2 regions of the Streptomyces sp. NPDC020983 genome follow, and region 2 is predicted to be linked to the other one. Evidence: predicted binding sites of a transcription regulator. Region 2 holds the regulator's gene; the other holds the start of a gene.
What was found. The regulator HspR, encoded in region 2, represses chaperone genes until heat shock. The targets are predictions, from matches to a motif close to TTGAGNNNNNNNNNCTCAA.

Region 1: lon (endopeptidase La) is a predicted target of HspR. The motif match lies at 1,490-1,508, and genes of this name have one in related genera.

What each region holds. Positions count from the first base shown of each region.
Region 1 covers NZ_JBIRRA010000013.1:41,386-57,203, forward strand. Annotated here, with positions in the region: gene lon (endopeptidase La) at 1-1,467, opposite strand, end outside; gene ACH4SE_RS26785 (nucleotidyltransferase domain-containing protein) at 1,641-2,483, shown strand; gene helR (RNA polymerase recycling motor ATPase HelR) at 2,636-4,864, shown strand; gene ACH4SE_RS26795 (spermidine synthase) at 5,051-5,725, shown strand; gene ACH4SE_RS26800 (response regulator transcription factor) at 5,806-6,519, shown strand; gene ACH4SE_RS26805 (ATP-binding protein) at 6,561-7,634, shown strand; gene ACH4SE_RS26810 (multifunctional oxoglutarate decarboxylase/oxoglutarate dehydrogenase thiamine pyrophosphate-binding subunit/dihydrolipoyllysine-residue succinyltransferase subunit) at 7,873-11,700, shown strand; gene fxsT (FxSxx-COOH system tetratricopeptide repeat protein) at 11,800-14,796, opposite strand; gene ACH4SE_RS26820 (aKG-HExxH-type peptide beta-hydroxylase) at 14,970-15,818, opposite strand, start outside.
Region 2 covers NZ_JBIRRA010000005.1:67,595-83,412, reverse strand. Annotated here, with positions in the region: gene ACH4SE_RS12215 (Yip1 family protein) at 1-662, opposite strand, end outside; gene ACH4SE_RS12210 (heterodisulfide reductase-related iron-sulfur binding cluster) at 794-3,064, opposite strand; gene dnaK (molecular chaperone DnaK) at 3,410-5,275, shown strand; gene grpE (nucleotide exchange factor GrpE) at 5,272-5,964, shown strand; gene dnaJ (molecular chaperone DnaJ) at 6,009-7,199, shown strand; gene ACH4SE_RS12190 (heat shock protein transcriptional repressor HspR) at 7,204-7,737, shown strand; gene clpB (ATP-dependent chaperone ClpB) at 8,105-10,729, shown strand; gene ACH4SE_RS12180 (YbjN domain-containing protein) at 10,838-11,374, shown strand; gene ACH4SE_RS12175 (VOC family protein) at 11,497-11,871, opposite strand; gene ACH4SE_RS12170 (vWA domain-containing protein) at 11,987-12,778, shown strand; gene argG (argininosuccinate synthase) at 12,863-14,317, shown strand; gene ACH4SE_RS12160 (hypothetical protein) at 14,391-15,737, opposite strand.

The sequences.
Region 1 (15,818 bases), on a different contig from region 2:
GGCCTCCAGGACGTTGGCGGTGGCCAGGAAGACGACGTCGGACAGGTCCAGCTCGACTTCCAGGTAGTGGTCGCGGAAGGTGTGGTTCTGCGCCGGGTCCAGCACCTCCAGAAGTGCCGCGGCCGGGTCGCCGCGGTAGTCGGAGCCGACCTTGTCGATCTCGTCGAGCAGCACCACCGGGTTCATCGACCCGGCCTCCTTGACGGCCCGCACGATCCGTCCGGGCAGCGCGCCCACGTACGTACGGCGGTGGCCGCGGATCTCCGCCTCGTCGCGGACCCCGCCGAGCGCGACCCGGACGAACGTGCGGCCCATCGCGCGCGCCACCGATTCGCCCAGCGACGTCTTTCCGGTTCCCGGCGGCCCCACCAGGGCCAGCACCGCGCCTCCGCGCCGCCCGCCCACGACGCCCAGGCCGCGGTCGGCCCGGCGCTTGCGCACCGCGAGGTATTCGGTGATGCGCTCCTTCACGTCGTCCAGCCCGGCGTGGTCGGCGTCCAGCACCGCCCGCGCGCCGGCGACGTCGTACGTGTCCTCCGTCGTGACCTTCCACGGCAGTTCCAGGACGGTGTCCAGCCAGGTGCGGATCCAGCTGCCCTCGGGCGAGGCGTCGGAGGAGCGCTCCAGCTTCTCGACCTCCTTCAGCGCCGCCTCGCGCACCTTCTCCGGCAGGTCGGCGGCCTCGACCCGGGCCCGGTAGTCCCCGGCCTCGTCGTCCGGCTCGCCGTTGAGCTCCGCCAGCTCCTTGCGGACGGCCTCCAGCTGCTGGCGCAGCAGGAACTCGCGCTGCTGCTTCTCCATGCCCTCCTGGACGTCCTTGCGGATCGTCTCCGCGACGTCCTGCTCGGCCAGGTGGTCGCGCAGCCGCTGCACGGCGAGCTTCAGCCGCGCCACCGGATCGACCGTCTCCAGCAGTTCCACCCGCTGCTCGGCCGTCAGGAAGGGGCTGTAGCCGGAGTTGTCGGCGAGCTGGCTCACGTCGTCTATCTGCTGGACGCGGTCCACGACCTGCCACGCGCCGCGCTTGCGCAGCCAGCTCGTGGCCAGCGCCTTGTACTCCCTCATCAGCTCGGCCACCGTGCCCGGCGACTCCGCGGGCACCGGCTCCTCCAGGACGGTGCCCTCGACCCACAGCGCGGCGCCCGGCCCGGTCGTCCCCGCGCCGATCCGCACCCGCGTGCGGCCCTTGATGACCGCACCGGGGTCGCCGTCGGACAGCCGCCCGACCTGCTCCACCGTGCCCAGCGTTCCCACGGCGGCGTACTTGCCGTCGATCCGCGGCACCAGCAGCACGCGCGGCTTGCCCGAGGCACCGGCCGGGTGCGCGGACTGCGCCGCCTCCACGGCGGCACGGACCTCGGAGTCGGTGAGGTCGAGCGGCACGACCATGCCGGGCAGGACGACCTCCCCGTCGAGGGGGAGGACCGGCAGAGTCAGGGAGTTGGAGGGGAGGGACTCAATCGGCATGATCGCTCCTTGGGCAAGCAAGTTGAGTACGACAGACTCAATGCACGGAGGGTGCCGCGGTGTTCCCGGCGACGTGTTCGCCCTGAGCGATCGGCCGCACCGGGCGGGTGACGGAACGGCGGCGGGACCGCGACCTGGGAAAAGGGTGTGCTGCGGGCCGTAGCGTGGTCCGCATGGACGAGGAACACCGCCGGCCGCGGGCCGGGGCCGGAACCGGGCTCAGGCCCGACGGGACGATCGCGCGCGAGGGCTCCCTCGCGAAGGTGCAGCCTCCCTACCTGCCGCTGCTCGACGCGGTACGGTCGCGCGTCCGCGCGGCCTATCCGGCCGCGCTGCTGCACAGCGCGTACGTCTACGGCAGCATTCCCCGGGGTACGGCGCGGGCCGGGGTCTCGGACCTCGACCTCGTCGTCGTCCTGCGCGAACCGCCGACCGCGGCCGACCGCGCCGCGGGGGACGCGCTGGGCGCCGCGCTGGACGCGGAGTTCCCCGTCGTCGACGGGGTCGGGCTGCTGCTCTTCGACACCGGGACACTGCTGAGCGAGCTGGAGCGCCACGACCTCGGCTTCTTCGTGGCGTGCCTGTGCACTCCGCTGCTCGGGGAGGACCTCGCGGCGTTCCTGCCGCGGTACCGGCCGGAGGGGCTGCTCGCCCGGGAGACCAACGGGGATCTGGCACTGGCCCTGCCGGGGTGGCTCTCGCGGCTCGACGCGGCGTCGTCCGACGCGGAGCGGCGCGCTTTGTGCCGGGCCGTGGCCCGGCGGCTCGTCCGTACGGGGTTCACGCTCGTGATGCCGTGGTGGGGCGGCTGGACCAGTTCCCTGCCGGAGCAGGCCGCGGCGTTCGCCCGGTACCACCCCGCGCGGGGTGAGCAGATGCGGTGGGCCGCGGACCTGGCCCTGCGCCCTTCCCCGGCCCCTTCGGACCTCACGGTCCTCCTCACGGACCTGGCCCCGTGGCTGGCCACGACGTACGTCGCCGTCCACGGCGAGAAGGCGCCACGACCTGCCGCGTGAGGCGGGCCGCGCGGGCCGCCGGCCGCGCTGCGGCCCGGCCGCTCCGTCCCGGCGGAACGGCGAACGGCAGGGGACCACCCTGCCGTTGTTCAACGTATAGCCGAGTGGGGGGCTTGCCGCAAGGCCCCCGGGTTGTCGCAGAATCGTCCGCCATGGGTGGAATCGGCTGGGTGGACGGGGAGAACGTGACGGAACGTCAGGGCTACGACGACGAGCTGCGCAGCGAGCGGGGGTACGTCGAGGGGCTCTACGCGCGGCTGGACGCGCGGCGGGCGAGGGTGAAGGCGGAGCACGACACGGCGCTCAAGGAGCACGGCGGGACGGCCGTGGAACGGGACGTGGCGGTGCGCGGGCTGGCCCGCGAGGTGCGGCGGCTGGACGTCGCGGACAGTGGGCTGTGCTTCGGGCGGCTGGACGCCGCGGACGGCGGGGCCTCGTACATCGGGCGGCTGGGGCTGTTCGACGAGGGGGCGGAGCACGAGCCCGTGCTGCTGGACTGGCGCGCGCCGGCGGCCCGCGCGTTCTACACGGCGACGGCCGCGAACCCGGAGGGCATGAGGCGGCGGCGGCAGTTCCACGCCCGGGGCCGGGAGGTGACGGGGTTCACGGACGAGGCGCTGGGCGCCGCGGAGGGGGTGAGCGGCGGGGACGCCGCGCTGCTGGCGGCGGTGAACGCGCCGCGGGGGCCGGGGATGCGGGACATCGTGGCGACGATCCAGGCCGAGCAGGACCGGATCATCCGGCTGGACCACCCGGGCGTGCTGGTGATCGAGGGCGGGCCGGGGACCGGCAAGACGGTGGTGGCGCTGCACCGCGTGGCGTACCTGCTGTACACGCAGCGGGAGCGGATGGAGCGGCAGGGCGTGCTGGTGGTGGGGCCGAACCCGGCGTTCCTGCGGCACATCGGCCGGGTGCTGCCGTCGCTGGGCGAGTCGGACGTGGTGTTCATGACGACCGGCGACCTGGTGCCGGGGCTGGCGGTGACGGCGGAGGAGGCGGATCCCGCCGTCGCGGCGGCGAAGGGCTCGCTGCGGATGCTGGAGGTCCTGGCGGCGGCCGTCGCGGACCGGCAGCGGGTGCCGCAGGCGCCGCTGCCGGTGGAGATCGGCGGGGTGACGGTGCGGCTGGACGCGGCGGTCGCGGAGTGGGCGCGGCAGGAGGCGCGGGACAGCGGGCGGCCGCACAACGAGGCCCGGGAGGTCTTCCGGGAGGTCGTGACGTGGGCGCTGTCGGAGCGTGCGGTCGGGAAGGCCGGCCGGGAGTGGCTGGACCGCTCGGACCGCGCGCTGTGGGAGCGGTTGCGCGCGGACATGCTCAAGGAGCTGAGGGAGGACGACGCGTTCGTCGCGGAGCTGGACGCGCTGTGGCCGGTGCTGACCCCGGAACGGCTGCTCGCGGAGCTGTACGGCTCGGCGGAGCGGCTGCGGGCGGCGGGCGCGCAGGAGTCGCTGCTGCGGGCCGCGGGTGACGCCTGGACGGTGTCGGACGTTCCGCTGCTGGACGAGCTGGTCGACCTGCTGGGGCGGGACCCGGCGCTGGAGCGGGCCGCCGCGCGGGCGGCGGAGCGGGCGAGGCGGGAGGAGGCGGAGTACGCGGCGGGCGTGCTGGAGATCATGGGCGTGGACCGGCGCGACGACCTCATGGACGACGAGGACCACCTGCTGGCGCAGGACCTGGTGCACGCGGAGGGCCTGGCGACGCGTTTCGAGGAGGTGGACACGCGGGATCTGGCCGAGCGCGCGGCCGCGGACCGGGAGTGGACCTACCGCCACGTGGTGGTCGACGAGGCGCAGGAGCTGTCGGCGATGGAGTGGCGGGTGCTGATGCGGCGCTGCCCGCTGAAGTCCTTCACGGTGGTGGGGGATCTGGCGCAGCGGCGTTCGGCGGCGGGCGCGGTCTCGTGGGAGGCGGCCCTGGAGCCGTACGTGCCGGGGCGGTGGCTCTACCGCTCGCTGACGGTGAACTACCGCACGCCGGCCGAGATCATGGCCGTCGCGGGCGCGCTGCTGGGCGAGTTCGCGCCGCACGTGCGGCCGCCGGAGTCGGTGCGGGCGTGCGGGGTGCGGCCGTGGGCGCGGCGGGTCACGGCGGAGGAGCTGCCCGCGGCGGTCGGGGCCTTCGTCCGGGCCGAGGCGGAGCGGGAGGGCACCAGCGTGGTGATCGGCCCGCCGGACGTGCCCGGCGCGGTGCCGCCGTCGCACACGAAGGGGCTGGAGTACGACGCGGTGCTGGTGGTGGCGCCCGAGCGGATCCTCGCGGACGGCCCGCGCGGCGCGGCGGAGCTGTACGTCGCCCTGACCCGCGCCACGCAGCGGCTGGGGGTGCTGCACCTGGACGGGCTGCCCCCGGCGCTGGCGGGCCTGGAGCAGGTGACGCCCTAGGGCGTGTCCGCAAAGTCCCGTCGTCCGCCCGGAGGGCGGGGCAGACGGTGTCTGGTGCGTGCGATCGCAAGGCGGAGGGTCGTCCTCGTAGTGGGCCTGCTCGGACGAGCCCGACAACGTAGCGAGCGTGCGTGCCAGGCGCCGTGTGCCAGGCGGGACTTTGCGGACACGCCCTAGGGTGGACGGATGCTTGAGGACGAGACGGCCGTGCTGGACCGGCGGGTGGGTGTCGCCGGGGAGCTGGTGCTGCGGTACCGCGGGGGTGCGGGGACGCACGAGATCATCGCGAACGGCTGCTTCCTGATGGACACCTCCGACGGCCGCTCGGAACGGCTGCTGGTGGACGCCGCCCTCGGCGCGCTCGCCGGGCGCACCGCGCCGAGCGTGCTGCTGGGCGGTCTCGGGGTCGGGTTCTCGCTGGCCAGGGCGGCGCAGACGGGCTGGGGGCGTATCGCGGTGGTGGAGCGCGAGGCGGCGGTCGTCGCGTGGCACCGGGAGGGGCCGCTCGCGGCGTACTCCGCCGGGGCGCTCGACGACCCGCGGGTCGAGCTGGTGCTGGAGGACCTGCTCGTCCACCTGCGCGGCGGCGGGGAGCCGTACGACGCGTTGTGCCTGGACATCGACAACGGGCCGGACTGGACAGTCACCGAGAACAACGGCAGTCTCTACAGTCCCAGCGGCCTCGACGCATGCCGGAACCGGCTGACGCCGGGCGGCGTCCTCGCAGTGTGGTCGGCGCAGCCGTCGGCCGCCTTCGAGGACGCGCTGCGGTCGGCAGGTTTCGAACGGGTTCGCACCCTGGAGATTCCGGTGGCCCGCGGGGTACCGGATGTCGTGCACCTGGGGCACCGGGCGGACTGACCCCGCGCCGGTGTGATGGTCACAGCGGCGCCCCGCCCCGTACGCTGCCGGGTAGCCAGGACGAGTTTTTGGGGCGGATTGTGGACGGCACGCAGACGACCGGCGCTCAGCGCCGGGTGCTGGTGGTCGAGGACGACCAGACGATAACGCAGGCCATCGCGGCCCGCCTGCAAGCCGAGGGCTTCCAGGTGCGCACCGCGGGCGACGGTCCGGCGGCGGTCGAGGCCGCCCGGTCCTGGCAGCCCGACCTGCTGGTGCTGGACGTGATGCTTCCCGGCTACGACGGCCACGAGGTGTGCCGCCGCGTGCAGGCGGACCGGCCGGTGCCGGTGCTGATGCTCACCGCGCGGGACGAGGAGACCGACATGCTCGTCGGTCTCGGGGTGGGCGCCGACGACTACATGACCAAGCCCTTCTCGATGCGCGAGCTGGCCGCCCGGGTGCACGTGCTGCTGCGCCGGGTGGAGCGTGCCGCGACGGCCGCGCACAGCCCGCGCGGCGCCGTGATCCAGCTCGGCGACCTGGAGATCGACCACGCGCAGCGCCGGGTCCGGGTCGCCGGCGCGGACGTGCACCTGACGCCGACCGAGTTCGAGCTGCTGGTGTGCCTGGCCCAGCAGCCCAGGGCGGTGCTCTCGCGCGAGCAGCTGCTCGCCGAGGTGTGGGACTGGGCCGACGCGTCCGGCACCCGTACCGTCGACAGCCACGTCAAGGCGCTGCGCCGCAAGATCGGCGCGGACCGGATCCGTACCGTGCACGGCGTGGGGTACGCGCTGGAGACGCCGTCGGCGTGAGCACGGGCCGGGAGGGGACGGCGTACGCCGGGCGGGGCGGGGTGCTGCGGCGCTGGTGGCGTCAGGCGTGGGAGGCACTGCGGCCCTGGGACCCGCTGCGTTCGATCAAGGCCGCGCTCGCGGCGCTGGTGCTGGTGTCGGTGCTGATCACCACCGGGCTGGTGTTCCTGGCGATCCACTCGGCGACCGGGCTGCGGGTGATCACGATCTTCTCGATCATCGCCTCGCTGCTGATCACCCAGATCGTCGCGGACAACCTGACCGCCCCGCTGCGCGAGATGACGGCGGTCGCGCGCGCCATGGCGGCCGGCGACTACAGCCGCCGCGTCGCCCGGGTGCGCCGGGACGAGGTCGGCGAGCTGGCCGGGACCTTCAACCGGATGGCCGCGGACCTCGCGGCCGCCGACCGGCACCGAAAGGAGCTGGTGGCGAATGTCTCACACGAGCTGCGCACCCCCATCGCGGCGCTGCGCGCGGTGCTGGAGAACGTCGTGGACGGCGTGTCGGCCGCGGACCCGGAGACCATGCGGCTGGCCCTCCAGCAGACCGAGCGGCTCGGCAAGCTGGTGAGCCAGCTGCTGGACCTGTCGCGGCTGGACAGCGGCGCGGTGCGGCTGGACGCCAAGCGGTTCGAGGTGTGGCCGTACCTCTCGGCGGTGCTGAAGACCGCGAGCCTGGGCATGGGCTCGGGCGGCTCGCGCGCGCGGGCCCGCGCGGACGTGCCGCTGCACCTGGACGTCTCGCCGCCGGGCCTGGTGGCCTACGCCGACGGGGAGCGGCTGCACCAGGTGGTCGCCAACCTCGTCGACAACGCCGTCAAGCACAGCCCGCCGGGCGGCCGGGTGACGGTGAGGGCGCGGGCCGGGGCGGCGCCGGGGTCGCTGGAGCTGGACGTCCTCGACGAGGGGCCGGGGATCCCGGAGGCGGACCGGATACGCGTCTTCGAGCGCTTCCACCGCGGCTCCCAGCCCGGCGGCGACGGGGGGACGGGGCTGGGGCTCGCCATCGCCCGCTGGGCGGTGGATCTGCACGGCGGCCGGATCCAGGTGGCCGAATCGCCCCGCGGTTGCCGGATCCATGTCACCCTTCCGGGCAGCGGCACGGCGGCGCCTTGACGGCCTCGCCCCGGCGGTGCCCGCAGTTCATGCGACGTTCATCCCGGGCACAGCGGCCACTTCTGGTCGGACAACCCTCAAGAGGGACCAATTTCCCGCCACGAACGGCTCCGAAACCAGGTTTTCGGTGTGACGTACACGACGACTGGCCCCCGGGCCTGCGACGCAGGGCCAGGTAGGCGTAGCCTTTATTTCCGCTGTCCACCATCTTGTGAAGCGGAAGAGGGCGGTTGCCGCCGTGTCGCCACAGTCCCCCAATAGCTCTAGTGTCACGACCGACCACGAAGCGCAGGGCGAGGGCCCCGCAGGGGGTTTCGGCCCCAACGAGTGGCTGGTCGATGAGATCTACCAGCAGTACCTCCAGGACCCGAACTCGGTAGACCGAGCCTGGTGGGACTTCTTCGCCGACTACAAGCCGGACGGCTCCACCGCTCCGGCGGCCCCCGCCGGCCAGGGCGGCGCCTCGGGCGCCGCGGCCCGCGCGAACGCGGCCCCGGCTCCCGCCGCCGTCCCCGCGGCGCCCCCGGCCCCGGCTCCGGCCGCCCCGGCGCCCGCGCAGCCGCCGGCCCCGGCTCCGGCCCCCGTGCAGCCCGCGGCACCCGCCGCGAAGGCTCCGGCCGCCCCGGCGCCCGCCGCTCCCGCCGCCCCTGCCGCTGCGAAGGCCGCGCCCGCCGCGAAGGCCGCCCCCGCGGCTCCGGCCGAGACGGAGTTCGTCACCCTGCGCGGTCCGGCCGCCGCCGTCGCGAAGAACATGAGCGCGTCGCTGGAGCTGCCCACCGCCACCTCGGTGCGGGCCATCCCGGTGAAGCTGCTGTTCGACAACCGCATCGTCATCAACAACCACCTCAAGCGCGCCCGCGGCGGGAAGATCTCCTTCACGCACGTGATCGGCTACGCCATGGTGCAGGCGCTCAGGACGATGCCGTCGATGAACTACTCCTTCGCGGAGAAGGACGGCAAGCCCACCCTCGTCAAGCCCGAGCACGTCAACCTGGGCCTGGCGATCGACCTGGTCAAGCCCAACGGTGACCGCCAGCTCGTCGTCGCGGCCATCAAGAAGGCCGAGACGCTGAACTTCTTCGAGTTCTGGCAGGCCTACGAGGACATCGTCCGCCGCGCCCGCTCGGGCAAGCTCACGATGGACGACTTCCAGGGCGTCACGGCCTCGCTGACCAACCCCGGGGGCCTCGGCACCGTGCACTCGGTGCCGCGCCTGATGCCCGGCCAGTCGATGATCCTCGGCGTCGGCTCGATGGACTACCCGGCGGAGTTCCAGGGCACCTCGCAGGACACCCTGAACAAGCTCGGCATCTCCAAGGTCATGACGCTGACCAGCACGTACGACCACCGGGTGATCCAGGGCGCCGCCTCCGGCGAGTTCCTGCGGATCGTCAGCCAGCTGCTGCTCGGCGAGAACGACTTCTACGACGACATCTTCGCGTCGCTGCGCATCCCGTACGAGCCGGTCCGCTGGCGCACGGACATCGACACCGCGCACGACGACGACGTCACCAAGGCCGCGCGGGTCTTCGAGCTGATCCACTCCTACCGGGTCCGCGGCCACGTCATGGCCGACACCGACCCGCTGGAGTACCGCCAGCGCAAGCACCCCGACCTCGACATCCTGGAGCACGGCCTCACGCTGTGGGACCTGGAGCGGGAGTTCGCCGTCGGCGGCTTCGCGGGCAAGTCGCTCATGAAGCTGCGCGACATCCTGGGCGTGCTGCGCGACTCCTACTGCCGCACGGTCGGCATCGAGTTCATGCACATCCAGGACCCCAAGCAGCGCAAGTGGATCCAGGACCGCATCGAGGGCCCGCACGCCAAGCCCGAGCGCGAGGAGCAGCTGCGCATCCTGCGCCGGCTGAACGCCGCGGAGGCCTTCGAGACCTTCCTGCAGACGAAGTACGTCGGCCAGAAGCGCTTCTCGCTGGAAGGCGGCGAGTCGGTCATCCCGCTGCTGGACGCGGTCATCGACGCCGCCGCCGAGTCGCGGCTCGACGAGGCCGTCATCGGCATGGCGCACCGCGGCCGGCTCAACGTGCTGGCGAACATCGTCGGCAAGTCGTACGCGCAGATCTTCCGCGAGTTCGAGGGCAACCTCGACCCGAAGTCGATGCACGGCTCCGGTGACGTCAAGTACCACCTGGGCGCCGAGGGCACCTTCACCGGACTGGACGGCGAGCAGATCAAGGTCTCGCTCGCCGCGAACCCCTCCCACCTGGAGGCGGTCGACCCGGTCCTGGAGGGCATCGCCCGCGCCAAGCAGGACATCATCAACAAGGCCGGCACCGACTTCACCGTGCTGCCCATCGCGCTGCACGGCGACGCGGCCTTCGCCGGCCAGGGCGTCGTCGCCGAGACGCTCAACATGTCGCAGCTGCGCGGCTACCGCACCGGCGGCACCGTGCACGTGGTGATCAACAACCAGGTCGGCTTCACCGCCGCCCCGGAGTCGGCCCGCTCGTCGATGTACGCCACCGACGTGGCCCGCATGATCGAGGCGCCGATCTTCCACGTCAACGGCGACGACCCGGAGGCCGTGGTCCGCGTGGCGCGGCTGGCCTTCGAGTACCGCCAGGCGTTCAACAAGGACGTCGTGATCGACCTGATCTGCTACCGGCGGCGCGGCCACAACGAGTCCGACAACCCGGCCTTCACCCAGCCGCTGATGTACGACCTGATCGACAAGAAGCGCTCGGTGCGCAAGCTCTACACCGAGTCGCTCATCGGCCGCGGCGACATCACCCTGGAAGAGGCCGAACAGGCGCTCCAGGACTACCAGGGCCAGCTGGAGAAGGTCTTCACCGAGGTCCGCGAGGCCACCTCCGCGCCGGCCGCGCAGGAGCAGTCCGGCAACCAGTCGCAGTTCCCGGTCGCGGTGCCGACCGCGGTGTCCCCCGAGGTCGTCAAGCGCATCGCGGCCTCGCAGGTCAACATCCCCGAGCACGTCACCGTCCACCCGCGGCTGCTGCCGCAGCTCCAGCGCCGCGCGGCCATGGTCGAGGACGGCACGATCGACTGGGGCATGGGCGAGACGCTGGCGATCGGCTCGCTGCTGCTGGAGGGCACCCCGGTCCGGCTCGCCGGCCAGGACTCGCGGCGCGGCACCTTCGGCCAGCGGCACGCCGTCATCATCGACCGGGAGACCGGCGAGGACTACACCCCGCTGCTCTACCTGTCCGAGGACCAGGCCCGCTACAACGTCTACGACTCGCTGCTCAGCGAATACGCGGCGATGGGCTTCGAGTACGGCTACTCGCTCGCCCGCCCGGACGCGCTGGTGATGTGGGAGGCGCAGTTCGGCGACTTCGTCAACGGCGCGGCCACCATCGTCGACGAGTTCATCTCCTCGGCGGAGCAGAAGTGGGGCCAGACCTCCGGTGTGGTGCTGCTGCTGCCGCACGGCTACGAGGGCCAGGGCCCGGACCACTCGTCCGCCCGCATCGAGCGCTTCCTCCAGCTGTGCGCCCAGAACAACATGACGGTCGCGGTCCCGACCACCCCGGCGCAGTACTTCCACCTGCTGCGCTGGCAGGTGCACAACCCGCACCACAAGCCGCTCATCGTCTTCACCCCGAAGTCGATGCTCCGGCTCAAGGCGGCCGCGTCCAAGGCCGAGGACTTCACCTCGGGCAGCTTCCAGCCGGTCATCGGCGACCACTCGGTCGAGGCCGAGGCCGTCCGCAAGGTCGTCTTCTGCTCCGGCAAGATCTACTACGACCTGGTCGCGGAGCGGGAGAAGCGCGGCGCGAACGACGTGGCCTTCATCCGCGTCGAGCGGCTCTACCCGCTGCCGGGCGTGGAGATCCAGGCGGCCGTCGCGCCGTACACGAAGGCGCAGAAGTTCGTGTGGGCGCAGGACGAGCCGGCGAACCAGGGCGCGTGGCCCTTCATCGCCCTCAACCTGATCGACCACCTCGACCTGCTGCTCGGCGCCGCCCCCGACAACGCCGACCGGCTGCGCCGGGTGTCCCGCCCGGCGTCGTCCTCGCCGGCGGTCGGCTCCGCCAAGCGCCACCAGGCGCAGCAGGAGGAGCTGCTGAACGAGGTCTTCGAGATCTGACGCCCTCGTGCCGGGGCGCACGACGAACGGCGGGTGGCCCGCACCGGTTCTCCGGTGCGGGCCACCCGCCGTTCGCGTCCGGGCGCGCCGCGCCGGGCGTCAGGAGCTGAAGGGCTCGAAGTCCCAGTAGGGGCGGGTCCGGGAGCGGGCCGCGACGGTGTGCGGGTGCTGGGGGCCGAGGGTGCCGGACAGGATGGCGAGGGCCTCCTCCTCGACCTTGTCGGCCTCGGGGCGGCGGCGCAGGTTCCGCAGGTCGGTGGCCAGCGCGATACGGCAGGACAGCGTCAGCGGGTGCTCCTTGCCGAGCGTCGCCGTGGCGCGGTCCGCGGTGATCCGGCTCAGCTCCGCGGCGCCCTCCGGGTCGCCCGCGAAGTTGCGGGCGGCGGTGGCGTTCAGCGCGCAGCCGAGTGTCCACGGGTGGTCCTCGCCGACCGCTGCGGTCATCGTGACCAGCGCGGACTCGATCTCCAGCTGGGACTGCTGGCGCTCGCCCGCGGCCCGCAGGATCAGCCCGTGGTTGCCGAGGATGCCCGCGGTGTACGGGTGCCGCTCGCCGAGCTGGATGCGGTACTCGCGGAGCACGGCCTCACCCAGCTCGCGGGCCCGGTCGAGGTCCCCGTGCTCGCGTTCGAAGGCGGAGTAGCTGGCCTTCACGCGCAGCGTGAGCGGGTCGGTGTCGCCCAGCACCCGCTCGCAGCGCTCCAGCAGCCCCGCCATGAGCGAGGCGGCCCGATGGCGGTCGCCGCCGCGGTAGTAGCACTGGGAGAGATTGTGCTCGGCCCGCAGCGTCTGCGGGTTGTCCGCGCCCAGGACGGTGCGGTGGACCTCGCAGTTGCGCTCCTGGACGGAGGTGGCCTGCTCGTAGCGGCCCAGCAGGCGCAGGTCGTGCGCGAAGGAGTTCTCCGACGACAGCGTCCAGTTGTGCCGGTCGCGCAGCAGCTCGCGGCGCGCCTCCATGGTCTCCTGGTCCAGCCGCATGGCCTGGTCGTAGCGGCCGAGCAGGCGGTAGGTGAGCGCGATGTTCTTCTGCACGCTGAGGGTGCGCGAGTCGCGGACGCCGACCAGCTCGCGGTAGCCGTCGCGGGCGAACTCCAGCAGCCGCAGGGCCTCGTCGTACCGGGCCAGGCTGCGCAGGTCGGCGGACAGGTTCCCGGCGGCGCGCAGCACCAGCAGGTCGCGGTCGCCGCGGTCCCCGCACAGCCGGTCGTAGGCGGCGCGGTCGATCGCCTCGGAGGCGCGGATGTCGCCGGTGGCGCGCAGCAGGTTGGTCTGGTGGTGGACGAGGTCCCACAGCTTGGGGTGCCCGGCGGGCAGCAGCCGCGGCCACTGGTCGGCGGCGATCTCGGCGATCTGCAGACCGGTGCGGTACTCGCCGGACAGGTACAGGTAGCGCAGGCAGTTGAGCACCATGACCTGGATCTCCGGGTTGGTGCTCGTGAGTGCGCCGGAGGCCTCCAGGTGCGGCACGATCTCCGCGTAGCGCGGCCACAGCCGGGTGTCGGCGGGGCGGGCCGGGTCGGCGGCCGCGAGGATCTTGCGGACGACGCGTGAGTAGTCGCTCTGCTCGTCCTGCGGCATCTCGGCGCGTACGGCCTGGTGCACCAGCCGGTGCATCTGGACGACCTCGTTGGTGCCGACGGTCTCCTCCGCGGCGGTCTCCTGCGGGTCGACCTGGATGACGGACCACTGCGCGAGCTTGTCGATCGCGTTGTTCCACAGCACGGAGTCGCCGAGCAGCCCGGCGAGCTTCTCCGGCACGTCGCGGATCTGCATCTCGCGCAGCAGGCGCACCGGGATGGGGCCGGGGGCGAAGAAGACGCACAGCCGCAGCAGGTCGACCGTCTCGGGCTTGTCCTCGCGCAGCCGGTTGAGCAGTATCGAGAAGGCCGTGTAGTACGTCATCTGGAAGTCGGCGGCGACCTTCAGGCCCGGCTCCACGTCCGCCCCACGGCGCAGCAGCTCGATGTACTCGTCGACCGGCGTGGTCGAGTCGTTGAGCGCCCCGGCGTTCTGGTCCAGAGCCAGCGCGAGGTCGCCCAGCGCATCGGCGAGCCGGTCCGCCTCGGCCTCACCCAGCCGCGGCGCGCGCCGCCGCACGAACGCCACCGACTCCACCCGGTCGTAGACCGGCACCTCGATGAGCGAACTGTTGTGCTCGCCCCACTCGCGGTTCTGCGACGTGATCAGGACATGCCCCGGACCGGCGGGCACCAGGTCGTAGACGTCCTCCGGCTGATCCGCGCCGTCCAGCACCACCAGCCAGCGCCCGTACGGCTCACCACGGCGCAGGGCGTCCCGCACCGCACGCAACCGCTCGCCGTACTCACGCCCCGTCACCAGACCCAGTGCCGGTGCCAGCCCCGCCAGCTTCTCCCGCAGCGTGCCGCGCTCGGACGCACGCACCCACCACACCGCGTCGTACTCCGTCTGGAAGCGGTGCACGTACTCCGTCGCGATGTGCGTCTTGCCCACACCCGACAGCCCGTAGAGCGTGACGACGGCGGCGCCGGGCGCGGCCTGCTGGAAGGTGGTGTGCAGCTCGCCGAGGAGTTCCTCGCGGCCGGTGAAGCGGGTGTTGCGGCGCGGCACCCCGCCGTAGACCGCGGGCTGCTCCAGCGGGAAGCGGGGGCCGCCGGCGGTGTCGCCCGGGGTGCTCCGCGAGGGGCTCATGCCCAGCCGCGTCAGCAGCCTGCGCTCCGCCTCGGAGGCGCCGAGGCCCCACAGGTCGGCGGCGCTGAGCGCGGCGGCGGCGCTGGGCAGCGCGGCCGGGGTCACCGACACCGCGGCGAAGCGCTCGTTGTGGGGCGGGACGACGCGGCGCAGCGCGGTGTTCCACTCGTCATGGGTGCGCGGGCCCAGGCGGAAATACCACTCCGACAGGATGATCAGCACCCGGCCCTCGGCCAGCAGCAGATCGCCCAGGGCCTCCTCGATGCTGGCCTCGGGGGTGATGTCGAAGCGCTGGAGCACCACCTGCACGCCGTGCTTCTCCAGCCTGCTGGCGATCCAGGAGGCCCAGGCACGGTTGTATCCGGCGAAGCTGATCGTCACCGGTCCGCGAGCGAGTGCCGCCGCGGTGCTGCGCCCTGCGGGCATAGGACCGTCTCCCTCGTGTGCTGCATGCGCGGTTCTGACGGGCCGCCAGGCGGCCTGGGCCAGAAACTACACTGATTGATCCCCCGTTGACGCGACGTCATGCCGAATCGCGGACGTTCCGGTCACTTCGGGCCACCGCCCGGTCAGCGCGGCGGGTGGCGCGGTCCGCGCCGTCAGGACGCCCGGCGGCGCCAGATGACGCGGGCGGTCTCCACGTAGGCGGTGGCCCGCGCCAGATGGCCGTCCGGCGGGGCGGTCTCCTTGAGCCGGGCGTGGTGCGCGGCCATCGCCGTGACCAGGGTGCGGCCCTGCGGGGTGAGGCGGCTGGAGCCGAGCAACTGGGGCAGCGCGGCCTCCACCTGCTGGCGGCACCGGCTGTGGTCGGCCCACGCGGCGTCCCGGACGGCGGGCGGCGCGCCGCTCAGCGCGACGCGCTGGTGGAAGTCGGCGAGCGCGAGGTGGGCGTACGCGCCCTGGAAGAGCCCGTCGAAGGGCCGGGGGTCGGGGCGCCACGGGGCCCAGTAGCGGGGCTCCGCGCCCGCGGTGTGCAGCGCGGTCACCTCGGACAGGGCCAGCAGCTTGGTGTGCTGGAGCTCGTGGACGATCGTGCCGGCCAGTTCCAGGCCGCTGCGCGGGATGCTGGTGAGCACCGCCCCGAAGGCGTCGCTGCGGGTCGCGCTGGAGCGGGCGGTGGGCGAGTCCACGAGCGGTACGAAGCAGTCCAGGAGGGTGTCGGCCTCGGCGGCCCGCTCGCCCGCGCCGAGACGCAGCAGCGGCCGGGCGTCGCGCCACGCGGTGCGCCACCGCGCGTGGCGGGCGCCGTCCAGGACGCCGGAGGCGATCAGGCCGTACGGGTTGGAGCTGCGCTCCTCGTCGCGGTACGGGTCGCTGTCGTCGACCAGCACCGGATGGCCGGCGGGGCTCCACAGCGCCCTGATGGGCCGCCAGGCCGCGGCGGCCGAACGCCACACCCCGTCCGGCCCGCACCGCACCTCCACCCGCCGCGTGCGCGCCCCGGCGCC
Region 2 (15,818 bases):
GTGGTGGTCACCGCGCCGAGTACGAGGCCGCTCAGGGTGACGGCGACGGCCGTCATCAGCACCAGGGGGATGCTCGCGGACAGCGTCGCGTCCAGGACGTCGTGCCGGGCGCTGTCGAAGCCGAAGACGGCGAGCAGGCCGTAAAGGAAGGTCACGGTGAGGGCGGGGGCCCACATCGTGTGGTCGCGCATCTGCCAGAACGTCCGGCCGGGACGCAGCGCGATGCCGCTGATCAGCTGCTTCCAGTGCAGCCGGGGGCCCACGGGCGGGGCCGCGCTCTGGCCGGCCCGGTAGGTGGCCACGTTGTCGTCGGAGTAGCCGCCGGCCGGGGGGCTGTACGCGTACGGGTCCGCGAGCTGCGCCGGCTCGCCCATCGTGAACGCCCGTGTGTGGCCGGGGGCGTCGTCGTAGGACGGGGCCGGCTCGAAGTACTCCGGCTCGCCCGGCGCGGCGTACGGCCCCTGGGGCCCGCGGTAGCCGCCACCGCCGTGCGGCGCACCGTGCGCGGCCCCGCCGTGCGGCGCACCGTGCGCGGCCCCGCCGTGCGGCGCCCCGTACGCACCCCGGCCGTAGGGCCCGCGGCCTCCGGACGGCGGAGGCGGCGGATGGCCCGGCGCGTTCGGGTCCTGCCCTCGTCGGTCGCGGTTCTCGTATCCAGCCACGATTCGAACGTACCCGCTGCCGTGAAAGGCCGGGCCCGGTGTCCTGCCGGGCCCGGCCTTTGCTGCCAAGCTGTGACACGCGCGGCGGCGCGCCGCCCGGGCCCGCCCGGGTCCGCGGCGGCGACGGCGCCTCAGCCCGCCGCGGAGTCCGCCCCCGCGGCCGCCGCGGAGGGCGCCGGCGTGGTCCTGACGGAGTCGAGCAGCAGCTGCGCGACGTCCACGACCTGCACGGACTCCTTCGCCTTGCCCTCGTTCTTCTTCCCGTTGACGGAGTCGGTGAGCATCACCAGGCAGAACGGGCAGGCCGTCGAGACGATGTCCGGGTCGAGGGACAGCGCCTCGTCGACGCGCTCGTTGTTGATGCGCTTGCCGATCCGCTCCTCCATCCACATCCGGGCGCCGCCCGCGCCGCAGCAGAAGCCGCGGTCCTTGTGGCGGTGCATCTCCTCGCTGCGCAGGCCGGGCACCTTGGCGATGATCTCGCGCGGCGGTGTGTAGACCTTGTTGTGCCGGCCCAGGTAGCAGGGGTCGTGGTAGGTGATGAGGCCCTCGACCGGGGTGACGGGGACGAGCCGGCCCTCGTCGACGAGGGTCTGCAGCAGCTGCGTGTGGTGGATGACCTCGTACTCGCCGCCGAGCTGCGGGTACTCGTTGGCGATGGTGTTGAAGCAGTGCGGGCAGGTGGCGACGATCTTCTTCGCCGAGCGCGGCTTGCGGCTCGCGGCGACGGTCTTGCCGTCGTCGTCCAGCTCCTCGCCGAAGGCCGTGTTGAGCATGGCGACGTTCTCGGCGCCGAGCTGCTGGAAGAGGAACTCGTTGCCGAGGCGGCGCGGCGAGTCGCCGGTGCAGTTCTCCTCGCCGCCCATGATCGCGAAGTTGACGCCCGCGATGTGCAGCAGCTCGGCGAAGGCCTTGGTGGTCTTCTTGGCGCGGTCCTCCAGGGCGCCGGCGCAGCCGACCCAGTACAGGTAGTCGACCGACGTGAGGTCCTCGACGTCCTCGCCCACGACGGGCACGGGGAAGTCGACCTCCTTGACCCACGCCAGGCGCTGCTTCTTCGGCAGGCCCCAGGGGTTGCCCTTCTTCTCCAGGTTCTTGAGCATCGTGCCCGCCTCGGACGGGAAGGACGACTCGATCATCACCTGGTAGCGGCGCATGTCGATGATGTGGTCGATGTGCTCGATGTCGACGGGGCACTGCTCGACGCACGCGCCGCAGGTGGTGCAGGACCACAGCACGTCGGGGTCGATGACGCCGTTCTCCTCGGCGGTGCCGATCAGCGGGCGCTCGGCCTCGGCGAGCGCGGCGGCGGGCACGCCGGCCAGCTGCCCGGGGGTGGCGCGCTCCTCGCCCTCCGCGTCCTTGCCGCCGCCGGCCAGCAGGTAGGGGGCCTTGGCGTTGGCGTGGTCGCGCAGCGACATGACGAGCAGCTTGGGCGACAGCGGCTTGCCGGTGTTCCAGGCCGGGCACTGCGACTGGCAGCGGCCGCACTCGGTGCAGGTGGAGAAGTCGAGGATGCCCTTCCAGGAGAATTCCTCGATCTTGGAGACGCCGAAGACGTCGTCCTCGCCCGGGTCCTCGAAGTCGATCGGCCTGCCCTCGCTGGTCATGGGCTGGAGCGCCCCCAGCGAGACCTCGCCGTGCGCGTTGCGCTTGAACCAGATGTTGAAGAAGGCCAGGAAGCGGTGCCAGGCCACGGACATGTCGGTGTTGAGGCCGACGACGATCGCCCACGTCATGGTGACGGCGAGCTTGACCATGGCGACGGCGTAGACGAGGTTCTGCAGCGTCTGCGTGCTCAGTCCGCGGAAGCCCGCGACGAGCGGGTACGAGGCGAAGTACGCGGCCTCGTAGCCGTCCACGCCGTGCAGCGCGCCCTCCAGGCCGCGCAGTGTCAGGATCGCCAGGCCGATGACGAGGATGACGTACTCGACGAAGTACGCCTGCCAGGCGGTGGAACCGGCGAAGCGGGACTTGCGGCCGGCGCGCGAGGGCAGGCTCAGCAGCCGGATCACGATGAGGGTGATGATGCCGAGCGTGGTGAGCAGGGCGATGAATTCGGTGTAGAGCTCGTACGGCAGCCAGTCGCCGACCACCGGCAGTATCCAGTCGGCCTTGAAGAGCTGGCCGTAGGCGTTGACGATCGTCAGGCCCAGGGTCAGGAAGCCGACCGCCACGAACCAGTGGGCGACGCCGATGACGCCCCACTTGTTCATCCGGGTGTGCCCGACGAACTCCCGCAGCATCGTCGTCGTACGGGCCTTCGGGTCGTTCGTGCGGCTGCCGGCCGGTACGGGCTTGCCCAGCCGGATGAACCGGTAGATCTGCGCGACGGCGAGGCTGAACAGCGCGACGCCGACCGCGGTGAGGACCAGCGACACGATGATCGCGGCGAGTTGCATGAGGGCTCCTCGGGCCTGCGCACGGTACGAACGGTGGGAACGGGTACGGGCTACGCGTAGGGGGCGGTGTTCCCGTACCCGGGTACAGGGGCACTCACTCTACTAAGCGGTAACTTACTGCGGTCCTGGCTGAGGTTACCCGGGATCGGGGGACCCATAAAGCCGCACCACTGGTGATCTGTGTCGCGCGTCGCAGGTGGGCCGGGCGGGCACCCCGCGGGGGTCGGGTGCGCGGGATGCGCGCCGCTAAGTTGAGTCGACGCGACTCACCTCTGTTGACACAGTTGCGGCCGTCGTGCACTCTTGAGTCAGTTCCACTCAAGTAGGCAGCAGGAGGAATCCACCATGGCACGTGCGGTCGGCATCGACCTGGGCACGACAAACTCCGTCGTCAGCGTTCTCGAAGGCGGCGAGCCCACCGTCATCACCAACGCAGAGGGTGCCCGGACCACGCCGTCCGTCGTCGCCTTCGCCAAGAACGGCGAGGTGCTGGTCGGAGAGGTGGCCAAGCGCCAGGCCGTCACCAACGTCGACAGGACCATCCGGTCGGTCAAGCGCCACATGGGCACCGACTGGAAGATCAACCTCGACGGCAAGGACTTCAACCCGCAGCAGATCTCCGCCTTCATCCTGCAGAAGCTCAAGCGGGACGCGGAGGCCTACCTCGGCGAGAAGGTCACCGACGCGGTCATCACCGTGCCGGCGTACTTCAACGACTCCGAGCGGCAGGCCACCAAGGAGGCCGGCGAGATCGCGGGCCTGAACGTGCTGCGCATCGTCAACGAGCCGACCGCGGCCGCGCTCGCGTACGGCCTGGACAAGGACGACCAGACGATCCTGGTCTTCGACCTCGGCGGCGGCACCTTCGACGTCTCGCTGCTGGAGATCGGCGACGGCGTGGTGGAGGTCAAGGCCACCAACGGCGACAACCACCTCGGTGGTGACGACTGGGACCAGCGCGTCGTCGACTACCTGGTCAAGCAGTTCCAGTCCGGCCACGGCGTGGACCTGGGCAAGGACAAGATGGCCCTCCAGCGCCTGCGCGAGGCGGCGGAGAAGGCGAAGATCGAGCTGTCCAGCTCGACCGAGACCTCCATCAACCTGCCCTACATCACGGCGTCCGCCGAGGGCCCGCTGCACCTGGACGAGAAGCTCACCCGGGCGCAGTTCCAGCAGCTGACCAGCGATCTGCTGGAGCGCTGCAAGACGCCGTTCCACAACGTGATCAAGGACGCCGGCATCCAGCTGTCCGAGATCGACCACGTCGTCCTCGTCGGCGGCTCCACCCGTATGCCCGCCGTCGCCGAGCTGGTGCGCGAGCTGACCGGCGGCAAGGAGGCCAACAAGGGCGTCAACCCGGACGAGGTCGTCGCCATCGGCGCGTCCCTCCAGGCCGGCGTGCTCAAGGGCGAGGTCAAGGACGTCCTGCTGCTCGACGTCACCCCGCTGTCCCTCGGTATCGAGACCAAGGGCGGCATCATGACGAAGCTGATCGAGCGCAACACCACGATCCCGACCAAGCGCTCGGAGATCTTCACGACGGCCGAGGACAACCAGCCGTCCGTGCAGATCCAGGTCTACCAGGGCGAGCGCGAGATCGCCGCGTACAACAAGAAGCTCGGCATGTTCGAGCTGACCGGTCTGCCGCCGGCCCCGCGCGGCATGCCCCAGATCGAGGTCACCTTCGACATCGACGCGAACGGCATCATGCACGTCGGCGCGAAGGACCTGGGCACGGGCAAGGAGCAGCGGATGACCGTCACCGGCGGCTCCTCGCTGCCGAAGGACGAGGTCGACCGCATGCGGTCCGAGGCCGAGCAGTACGCGGAGGAGGACCACCGCCGCCGCGAGGCCGCCGAGACCCGCAACCAGGGCGAGCAGCTGGCCTACCAGACCGAGAAGTTCATCGCGGACAACAAGGACAAGCTCCCCGACGACGTGAAGTCCGAGGTCGAGACCGCCATCGCGGATCTCAAGGAGAAGCTGAAGAACGAGTCGACCGACGCCGAGAACACCGCGTCGATCCGCGAGGCCACCGAGAAGGTCGCCGCCGTCAGCCAGAAGCTCGGCCAGGCGCTGTACGCGAACGCGCCCGGTGACGGCGCCGCCCAGGCGGGCGCCGGTGCGGCCGGGGGCGAGCAGGCCGCCGCGGACGACGACGTGGTGGACGCGGAGATCGTCGACGACGACAAGAGGGACGGTGCCGCGTGACGGAGGAGCCGAAGGGCTTCGAGCCGGAGCCCGACGTCCCTTCCGAGTCCGGTGACGCCAAGCCCGCCAAGGGCTCGGCGTCCGGCAAGGACTCCGGGACCGCCGACGAGGCGGCCCCGGGGGCCGGCGGCGGGGACTCCCAGGAGCTGACCGCGCTGCGGGCGCAGCTGGACCAGGTGCGCACCGCGCTCAGCGAGCGCACCGCGGACCTCCAGCGCCTGCAGGCCGAGTACCAGAACTACCGCCGGAGGGTGGAGCGCGACCGCGTCGCCGTCAAGGAGATCGCGGTGGCCAACCTGCTCACCGAGCTGCTCCCGGTGCTCGACGACATCGGCCGGGCGCGCGAGCACGGTGAGCTGGTCGGCGGCTTCAAGTCGGTGGCCGAGTCGCTGGAGACGGTCGCGGCGAAGCTGGGGCTGCAGCAGTTCGGCAAGGAGGGCGAGGCCTTCGACCCGCTGGTGCACGAGGCCCTGATGCACAGCTACTCGCCGGATGTCACGCAGACGACATGCGTGCAGATCCTCCAGCCCGGGTACCGCCTCGGTGAGCGCAATCTGCGGCCCGCCCGGGTCGCGGTCGCCGAACCGCAGCCGGGATCCGGGAAGGCCGCCGACGAGTCGGCGGACGACCGCGGCAAGGCGGCGGACACGGCGGACGACGAGGAGAACGGTGGCCCGGACCAGGGCTGACGGTGTAGAGAGAGCCTTCAGGGCCGGAAGGAGGGACGCCGGGGATGAGCATCAGTAGGGACCTGCTCGAAAAGGACCTGTACAAGGTCCTCGGCGTCCCCAAGGACGCCACGGATGCCGAGATCAAGAAGGCGTACCGGAAGCTCGCCCGCGAGTTCCACCCGGACGCCAACAAGGGCGACGCGAAGGCGGAGGAGCGCTTCAAGGAGATCTCCGAGGCCAACGACGTCCTCTCGGACGCCAAACGGCGCAAGGAGTACGACGAGGGCCGCGCGCTGTTCGGGAACGGCGGCTTCCGCCCCGGCCCGGGCGCGGGCGGCGCCGGCGGCTTCAACTTCGACCTCGGCGACCTCTTCGGCGGCGGCGCCGGCGGCCAGGCCCCCGGCGGGGGTCAGGGCGGCGGCTTCGGCGGCGGGCTCGGGGACGTCTTCGGCGGGCTCTTCAACCGCGGCGGCGGCACCCGGGTGCAGCCCCGGCGCGGCCAGGACATCGAGTCCGAGGTCACGCTCAGCTTCACCGAGGCCGTCGACGGGGCGACCGTCCCGCTGCGGATGTCCTCGCAGGCGCCCTGCAAGGCCTGCTCCGGCACCGGCGACAAGAACGGCACGCCCCGGGTGTGCCCGACCTGCGTCGGCACGGGCCAGGTCTCGCGCGGCGGCGGGGGCGGCTTCTCGCTCACCGACCCCTGCGTGGACTGCAAGGGCCGCGGCCTGATCGCGGAGAACCCCTGCGAGGTCTGCCACGGCAGCGGGCGCGCCAAGAGCTCGCGCACCATGCAGGTCCGCATCCCGGCGGGTGTCACCGACGGGCAGCGCATCCGGCTGCGCGGCAAGGGCGCCCCCGGCGAGCGCGGCGGCCCGGCGGGCGACCTCTACGTGGTCGTGCACGTCGGCCGGCACCCGGTCTTCGGCCGCAAGGACGCCAACCTCACGGTGACCGTACCGGTCACCTTCGTGGAGGCGGCGCTCGGCGGCGAGGTCAAGGTGCCCACGCTCGGCGGCCCGCCGGTCACCCTCAAGCTCCCGCCGGGCACCCCCAACGGCCGTACGCTGCGCGCCCGCGGCAAGGGCGCCGTCCGCAAGGACGGCACGCGCGGCGACCTGCTCGTCATCGTCGAGGTGGCGGTGCCGGACAGGAGCGAGGGCAAGGCGCTCGACGCACTGGAGGCCTACCGGGAGGCGACCGCGGACTTCGATCCGCGGGCCGAGCTGTTCAAGGCGGCAGAGGGAGCGTGAACGGATGAGCATCGACGGCCGGACGGACGGTACGGCGCCGGGCCCGCGCGGCACCGGCACCGGGCGCGCGGGCGCTCCGCGGGGTACGGGCGGTGCCCCGCGCGGGCGCAACCCGTACCAGCTCACCGAGGAGACCCCGGTCTACGTGATCTCCGTGGCGGCCGAGCTGTCCGGGCTGCACCCGCAGACCCTGCGGCAGTACGACCGCCTGGGCCTGGTCTCGCCCGACCGCACGGCCGGGCGGGGCCGCCGCTACTCCGCGCGCGACATCGAGCAGCTGCGCGAGGTGCAGCGGCTCTCCCAGGACGACGGCATCAACCTCGCGGGCATCAAGCGCATCATCGAACTGGAGAACCAGGTCGCCGCGCTCCAGGCGCGCGTCGCCGAGCTCACCGCCACGGTGGAGGGCGCGGCGGCCCTCATCCAGCAGCGCGAGGCGGCGGTCCACGCGTCGTACCGCCGTGACCTCGTCCCCTACCAGGACGTGCAGCACACCAGCGCCCTGGTGGTCTGGCGCCCCAAGCGCGACGGCGCCTAGGCGCCCGGGGCACCGTACGACGCAGGGCCCCGCCCCTCTCCCCGCCCGCCCCGGCCGGAGCCGCGGCCGCGCGGGCGGACAGCCCCGAGCGGGCTCGTAGGACCGCCCGCCCGGCCGGACGGCGCCGCACTCCGCCCCCGCCCGAGGGGCGGTCCGGCCCTCCCGGCGTTTTCGCCGGGGAGGGCGCCCGCAGAAACCACCGGCCGGCGAGCGGTGCGGGACGCCGGCGTGCCGCGCGGCCCTGCCGCGCCCCCGGAAACGCCCGCCCCGCGGCCCCGCGCCCCGGGCAGCCACGCCGTCGCGCTGCCGCGCCCCGGCCGGCCGGGCGGGCCAGAATTGAACCAGCACCCCGAGGAGGATCCGCTCCGTGGACGCCGAGCTGACGAACAAGAGCCGGGAAGCGCTCAACGCCGCCAACACCCGGGCGGTCTCCGAGGGCAACCCGGACCTGACCCCCGCGCACCTGCTGCTCGCGCTGCTGAGCGGCACGGACAACGAGAACGTGCTGGACCTGCTCAGCGCCGTCGGGGCCGACCCGGCGGGCCTGCGCGCGGAGGCCGGGCGGCTCGTCGGGCAACTGCCCAAGGTGCAGGGCTCGACCGTGGCGCCGCCGCAGGCCAACCGCGAGCTGCTCGCGGTCATCGCGGACGCCGCGGAGCGGGCGAAGGAGCTGGGGGACGCATACCTTTCCACCGAGCACCTGCTCATCGGCATCGCCGTCAAGGGCGGCGCGGCCGGCGAGCTGCTCACCCGCCAGGGGGCCGGCGGCAAGGAGCTGCTGGCCGCCTTCGAGACCGCCCGTGGGGGGCAGCGCGTGACCAGCCAGGACCCGGAAGGCACGTACAAGGCGCTGGAGAAGTACGGCACCGACTTCACCGCGGCGGCACGCGAGGGCCGCCTCGACCCGGTCATCGGACGCGACCAGGAGATCCGCCGGGTCGTGCAGGTGCTCTCCCGGCGTACGAAGAACAACCCCGTGCTGATCGGCGAGCCCGGCGTCGGCAAGACCGCCGTCGTCGAGGGCCTGGCGCAGCGCATCGTCAAGGGCGACGTGCCCGAGTCGCTGCGCAACAAGCGGCTGGTCTCGCTCGACCTCGGCGCGATGGTCGCGGGCGCGAAGTACCGCGGGGAGTTCGAGGAGCGGCTGAAGGCCGTGCTCGCCGAGATCAAGGACAGCGACGGGCAGATCGTCACCTTCATCGACGAGCTGCACACCGTCGTCGGCACGGGCGCCGGCGGCGACTCGGCGATGGACGCCGGCAACATGCTCAAGCCGATGCTGGCGCGCGGCGAGCTGCGCATGGTCGGCGCGACGACGCTGGACGAGTACCGCGAGCGGATCGAGAAGGACCCGGCGCTGGAGCGCCGCTTCCAGCAGGTGCTGGTCGCCGAGCCGACCGTGGAGGACACGGTCGCGATCCTGCGCGGCCTCAAGGGACGCTACGAGGCGCACCACAAGGTGCAGATCGCCGACTCCGCGCTCGTCGCCGCGGCGACCCTGTCCGACCGCTACATCACCTCGCGCTTCCTGCCGGACAAGGCGATCGACCTGGTCGACGAGTCCGCCTCGCGGCTGCGGATGGAGATCGACTCCTCGCCCGTCGAGATCGACGAGCTGCAGCGCTCCGTCGACCGGCTGCGCATGGAGGAGATGGCGCTGCGCAACGAGACGGACCCGGCGTCCGTGCAGCGGCTGGACAAGCTGCGCAGGGACCTCGCCGACCGTGAGGAGGAGCTGCGCGGCCTGACCGCCCGCTGGGAGAAGGAGAAGCAGGGCCTCAACCGGGTCGGCGAGCTCAAGGAGCACCTCGACGACATCGACACCCGTATCGAGCGCGCCCAGCGCGACGGCGACTTCGAGACCGCCTCCAAGCTGCTCTACGCCGAGAAGCCCAAGCTGGAGGCCGAGCTGGAGGAGGCCACCAGGGAGGAGCAGGAGGCCGCGGCGCAGGGCCCCTCGACCAACATGGTCAAGGAGGAGGTCGGCCCGGACGACATCGCCGACGTCGTCGCCGCCTGGACCGGCATCCCGGCCGGCCGCCTGCTGGAGGGCGAGACGCAGAAGCTGCTGCGCATGGAGGACGAGCTCGGCCGCCGGCTCATCGGCCAGACCGAGGCGGTGCGCGCGGTGTCCGACGCGGTGCGCCGCTCCCGCTCCGGCATCGCCGACCCCGACCGCCCGACCGGCTCCTTCCTCTTCCTGGGCCCGACCGGCGTCGGCAAGACCGAGCTGGCCAAGGCGCTCGCCGACTTCCTCTTCGACGACGAGCGGGCCATGGTCCGCATCGACATGAGCGAGTACGGCGAGAAGCACTCGGTCGCGCGGCTCGTCGGCGCCCCGCCCGGATACGTCGGCTACGAGGAGGGCGGCCAGCTCACCGAGGCCGTCCGCCGCCGCCCGTACAGCGTCGTGCTGCTCGACGAGGTCGAGAAGGCGCATCCGGAGGTCTTCGACGTCCTGCTCCAGGTGCTCGACGACGGCCGGCTCACCGACGGCCAGGGCCGCACGGTCGACTTCCGGAACGTGATCCTCGTCCTGACGTCCAACCTGGGCAGCCAGTACCTGGTGGACCCGGCGCTCACCGAGGAGCAGAAGCGGGAGAACGTGCTGGCCACGGTGCGTGCGTCGTTCAAGCCCGAATTCCTCAACCGGCTCGACGACACCGTGGTCTTCTCCGCGCTCACCAAGGACGAGCTGCGCAGGATCGCCAGGCTCCAGACCGGCCGGCTCGCGGCCCGCCTCAAGGACCGCAGGCTCGGCCTGGAGGTCACCGACGCCGCCCTGGACTGGCTGGCCGAGGAGGGCAACGACCCGGCGTACGGCGCCCGGCCGCTGCGCCGCCTGGTGCAGACCGCCATCGGCGACCCGCTGGCCCGCGAGCTGCTCGCGGGAGAGATCACGGACGGCCAGACCGTCCGCGTCGACCGCGCCGCGGACGGCCTGATCGTCGGCGCGGCCACCGGCCCCGCCGGGCCCGACCTCAGCAAGTGACGGCCGCTGCCGCCCCGTGAGCGGCGCCGGGCGCGCACGCCCCGGGGTTTCCCCCTGGGGGTGCGGATGAGGGAGGATGGCAGTCAGACGTCACGAAGGGACTTCACGGTGAGCATCGACCCGTCCTCGATTCCTGATTTCGGGGGCCAGCCGGGCCCCCCGTCCGCCGGCAACAGCGGTGTGGTCATCCCCGACCAGGACCTGGTCAAGCAGCTGCTCGACCAGATGGAGCTGAAGTACCTGGTCGACGAGGAGGGTGACCTCGTCGCGCCCTGGGAGGACTTCCGCACGTACTTCATGTTCCGCGGCGAGGGCGAGCAGGCGGTCTTCGCCGTCCGGACCTTCTACGACCGTCCGTTCGAGGTCGACGACAAGGCGCAGCTGCACGAGGTCATCGACGACTGGAACCGCCGCACGCTGTGGCCGAAGGTCTACACCCACACCAACGACGACGGCGGCGTCCGCCTCGTCGGCGAGGCCCAGCTGATGATCGGCCTGGGCGTCGGCCTGGAGCACTTCGTGTCCAGCACGGTGAGCTGGGTGCGCGCGTCGATCGAGTTCGACAAGTGGGCCGTGGACACGCTGGGCCTGGCGAAGGACGCCGACGAGGCCGGCGACGGCGGCGAGGACTCCGCCGAGGACTGACCCCCGCCGCTCCGGGCACCGGCCCGTGCCCGCGGCACCGACGCAAGAGCCCGGCCCCCGTGCGGCCGGGCTCTTCCGCTCTCCCGCGCCGGTCCGCTCTCCCGCGCCGGCCGCGGGGTGACTCAGTCGGACTCCTCCAGCACGGAGAGCACGTTCCCCGCGGGGTCGGTGAACCAGGCGATGAGCGGGCCGCCGCCGCGGAAGATCCCCCGCTCGTCCGTCGGCAGCTGCTCGTACCGCGCGAAGCGCACTCCGCGCCGCCCCAGCTCGTCGACCGCCGCCTCGATGTCCGGGACGGGGAAGTTGAGGACGGTGAACGTCGCCGGCCGGTGGTCCGGCTTCGGATAGACCAGGACGTCCCGGCCGCCCGCGATGTGCAGTCTCAGCAGCCCGTTCTGCCGTGACACCTTCAGGCCCAGCGTGTCCCCGTAGAACGCCGCCGCGGCCTCGACGTCGTCCACCGAGAAGCCGCTGAAGGCCTTCGTCGACTCGAACATTTTCGCCTCCTGTAGATCGTGCCCACGAGTGCAGACCGGTCCCGGGCCGCGAAGTCATCGGTGCGGGCGCGAACGGGTGCGCGCCGGGCGCCGGGCAGGAGGAGAATCCCGGCTCATGGCCATCGACTACCGCAAGCCGCCCCGGATCGACTACCGCAAGCCGCCCCGCGCGGAGCGCGCCGGCGCAGGTCCCGCCGTCAGTCTGGAGAAGGTCGCCGCGAGCGCCCCCGGGCTCGTCAGCCTCTACAAGAGTGCGGCCGTCTCGCTGGACAAGCACCGGGTCGGCGGCGAGCGGGCGGCCGTGTACCTCGTGCTGGACCGCTCCGGCAGCATGCGGCCCTACTACCGCGACGGCTCCGTGCAGCACCTCGCCGAGCAGACCCTCGCGCTCGCCGCCAACCTCGACGACGACGGGGTGGTGCCGGTCGTCTTCTTCTCGACCGAGGTCGACGGCACCGCGGAGATAGGCCTCGGCGACTACCGGGACCGCATCGGCCCGCTGCACGAGTCGATGGGCCACATGGGCCGCACCAACTACCACCTCGCGATGCAGAAGGTGATCGACCACTACGAGGCCTGCGGGGCGGCCGACCCGGCGTTCGTCGTCTTCCAGACCGACGGCTCGCCGACGTCGAAGGCCGCCGCCGAGCATGTGCTGTGCGTGTCCGCGCGGCTGCCGATCTTCTGGCAGTTCGTCGGCTTCGGGGACGACGACTTCCGCTTCCTGCGCAAGCTCGACGACCTGCCGGTGCCGGACCGCCGGCCCGTCGACAACGCCGGGTTCTTCGCCGCGGGCAGCACCCCGAAGGCGCTCTCCGACGCGGAGCTGTACGACAGCCTGCTCCGCGAATTCCCCGACTGGCTCGCCGCCGCCCGCGCGGCGGGCATCCTGGCTCCCCGGGGATGACGGCGGCCGGGGGCTCCCGGGGGCTCCGCCGTCCCCCGAACGAGGGGCTTTGCATGAGCATGCGTTGGTGTGCATAATATTTCCATGTCCAAGGTCCTCACCTCCCTCCCTGTCGGCGAGCGCGTCGGCATCGCCTTCTCCGGTGGCCTCGACACGTCGGTCGCGGTCGCGTGGATGCGCGACAAAGGCGCTGTCCCCTGCACCTACACCGCTGACATAGGCCAGTACGACGAGCCCGACATCGCGTCGGTGCCCGGCCGTGCGAAGGCCTACGGCGCCGAGGTCGCGCGACTGGTCGACTGCCGTGCGGCGCTGGTCGAGGAGGGCCTGGCGGCGCTCACCTGCGGGGCGTTCCACATCCGCTCCGGCGGGCGGGCGTACTTCAACACCACGCCGCTCGGGCGCGCCGTCACCGGCACGCTGCTGGTGCGGGCGATGCTCGAGGACGACGTCCAGATCTGGGGCGACGGCTCCACCTTCAAGGGCAACGACATCGAGCGGTTCTACCGCTACGGCCTGCTCGCCAACCCGCACCTGCGGATCTACAAGCCCTGGCTCGACGCGGACTTCGTGACCGAACTCGGCGGCCGCAAGGAGATGTCGGAGTGGCTGCTCGCCCACGGGCTGCCCTACCGCGACAGCACGGAGAAGGCGTATTCCACCGACGCCAACATCTGGGGCGCCACCCACGAGGCGAAGACCCTGGAGCACCTGAACACCGGCGTCGAGACCGTCGACCCGATCATGGGCGTGCGGTTCTGGGACCCGTCGGTCGAGATCGCCGCCGAGGACGTGACGATCGGCTTCGACCAGGGCCGCCCCGTCAGCGTCAACGGCAAGGAGTTCGCGAGCGCCGTCGACCTGGTGGCCGAGGCGAACGCGATCGGCGGCCGGCACGGCCTGGGCATGTCCGACCAGATCGAGAACCGGATCATCGAGGCCAAGAGCCGCGGCATCTACGAGGCCCCCGGCATGGCGCTGCTGCACGCGGCCTACGAGCGCCTCGTCAACGCGATCCACAACGAGGACACCCTCGCGCAGTACCACACCGAGGGCCGCCGCCTCGGACGGCTGATGTACGAGGGCCGCTGGCTGGACCCGCAGGCGCTGATGATCCGCGAGTCCCTGCAGCGCTGGGTCGGCGCCGCCGTCACCGGCGAGGTGACCCTGCGGCTGCGGCGCGGCGAGGACTACTCCGTCCTCGACACGACGGGCCCGGCCTTCAGCTACCACCCGGACAAGCTGTCCATGGAGCGCACCGAGGACTCCGCGTTCGGCCCGGTGGACCGGATCGGCCAGCTCACCATGCGCAACCTGGACATCGCCGACTCCCGCGCCAAGCTGGAGCAGTACGCCCAGCTCGGCCTCGTCGGCTCCGGCAGCCTGGCCCTCGGCCCGGCGCAGGAGCCCGCGACGGGCCTCATCGAGACCATGCCCGAGCTGTCCGAGGGTGGCGCGGAGGTCATCGCCTCCCGCGGCGAGGCGGAGCCCGACGACGCGCTGCTGGACCGCGCGGCGATGGAGTCCGGCACCGACTGACCGTCGTCCCCGGGGATCCTGCCGGGCCGGCCCCCCGCGCGGAGCACCGCGCGCGGGGCCGGCCCGTGCCCGTTCAGCGCCCGATCTGCACGGTGACGCTCGCGGCGGACGCCGCCAGGTGCGCGTTCCCGGCGTACGCCAGCTGGTAGGTGACCGTTCCGTCGGTCGGCGGGGTGTCCGTCACGGTGAACGTGCCGTTCGCGCCCGTCGTCACGGCGGGCAGCGCGGTGCCGGCCGGGTTCGCCCGGTCGACCCGGGTGACCTGCACCGTCTGCCCAGCGACGTACACCGACGGGCCGCCGAGCGAGCCGGTCAGGGTGACCGTCCCGTGCCGGTGGACGCTCGCGGGCCCGGAGACGGTCAGGCTGGAGGCCGCCTGCGCCGGGTTCGCTATGACGTGCAGCACCGGATCCGCCCCGTACGGGTCGGCGCTTATGGCGAACAGCGTGCTGTTGTCGGGGGTGACGGCCAGACCCGCGTCCGCCTCGAACTCGTTGGGGGCGACCGGGTACGACACGACCGGGCTCGTGCTGCCGGGGGCGAAGACGAAGACCTGGTCGCCGTACAGGTTCTCCGACCCGGCGAACACGGTGCCGTCCGCGCCCATCGCGACCGCGTTGGGGTAGGTCGCCGTGGGGTACGCCCCGTCCGGGCTGAGGTCGGCCACCTTGAACACCTGGTGCTCGTACGGCGCGCCGCACGCCGTCACCACGTCCTTGCCGTCCGGGGTGATCGCCAGGTCCGCCAGATTGCTGCTGACCGTCGGCGACGTCAGGTAGAGCGGGCCGTGCAGCACCCGCGCGCTTCCGCCGGACACGTCGTAGCTGGCCAGCTCGGCCGGGCTCTGCCCGGGCTCGCCCGCCACCAGCTCGCCGCCCGGCGTGGCGGCGAGGATCGGGGCGCTGTACCAGCTGTCGCCCGTCGCCCTGAGGGTCACGGCGGCGGGGTCGGCGGCCGGGTCGACCGAGCCGATCCCGCCCTGCGCGGCACCGCCGTACCCGAACCACAGCCTGCCGGCACTCCACACCACCGACTGCGGGCCGGTGCCCGCGCCCGTGCCGTAGCGCGCCGTCTCGGTCAGCGTTCCGGTGTCGACGGCCGAGATCGCGTCCGCGCCGCCGAGCGCGGCGTACACCGTGCTCCCGTCCGGCGACAGCGCCAGCCCGTTCGCCCCCGTCTCCCCGTCGATCGTGGCGACCGTCCGCCCCGCGTAGTCGGTGACCAGGATGCTGCTGGACCCCTCCCCGCCGCTGATGAAGAGGTGCTGGTGAGCGGGGTCGACGAGCATGTGCGCGTAGTGGGGGATCGGCAGCACGACCGCCGTGGGAGCAGTCTGTGCGGAGGCGGTCGACAGGCCGAGCGACGCCAGCCCGGTCGCGACAGCGACGGCTGCGGCCTGTGAAGCACGCTTGGTGCGCATGGGACTCCTGACTTTCCGTTCGGTGATGGGCACTCAGGTTCGAGTGCAAGCCGAGTAGATCACCCACCACTGACAGCACCC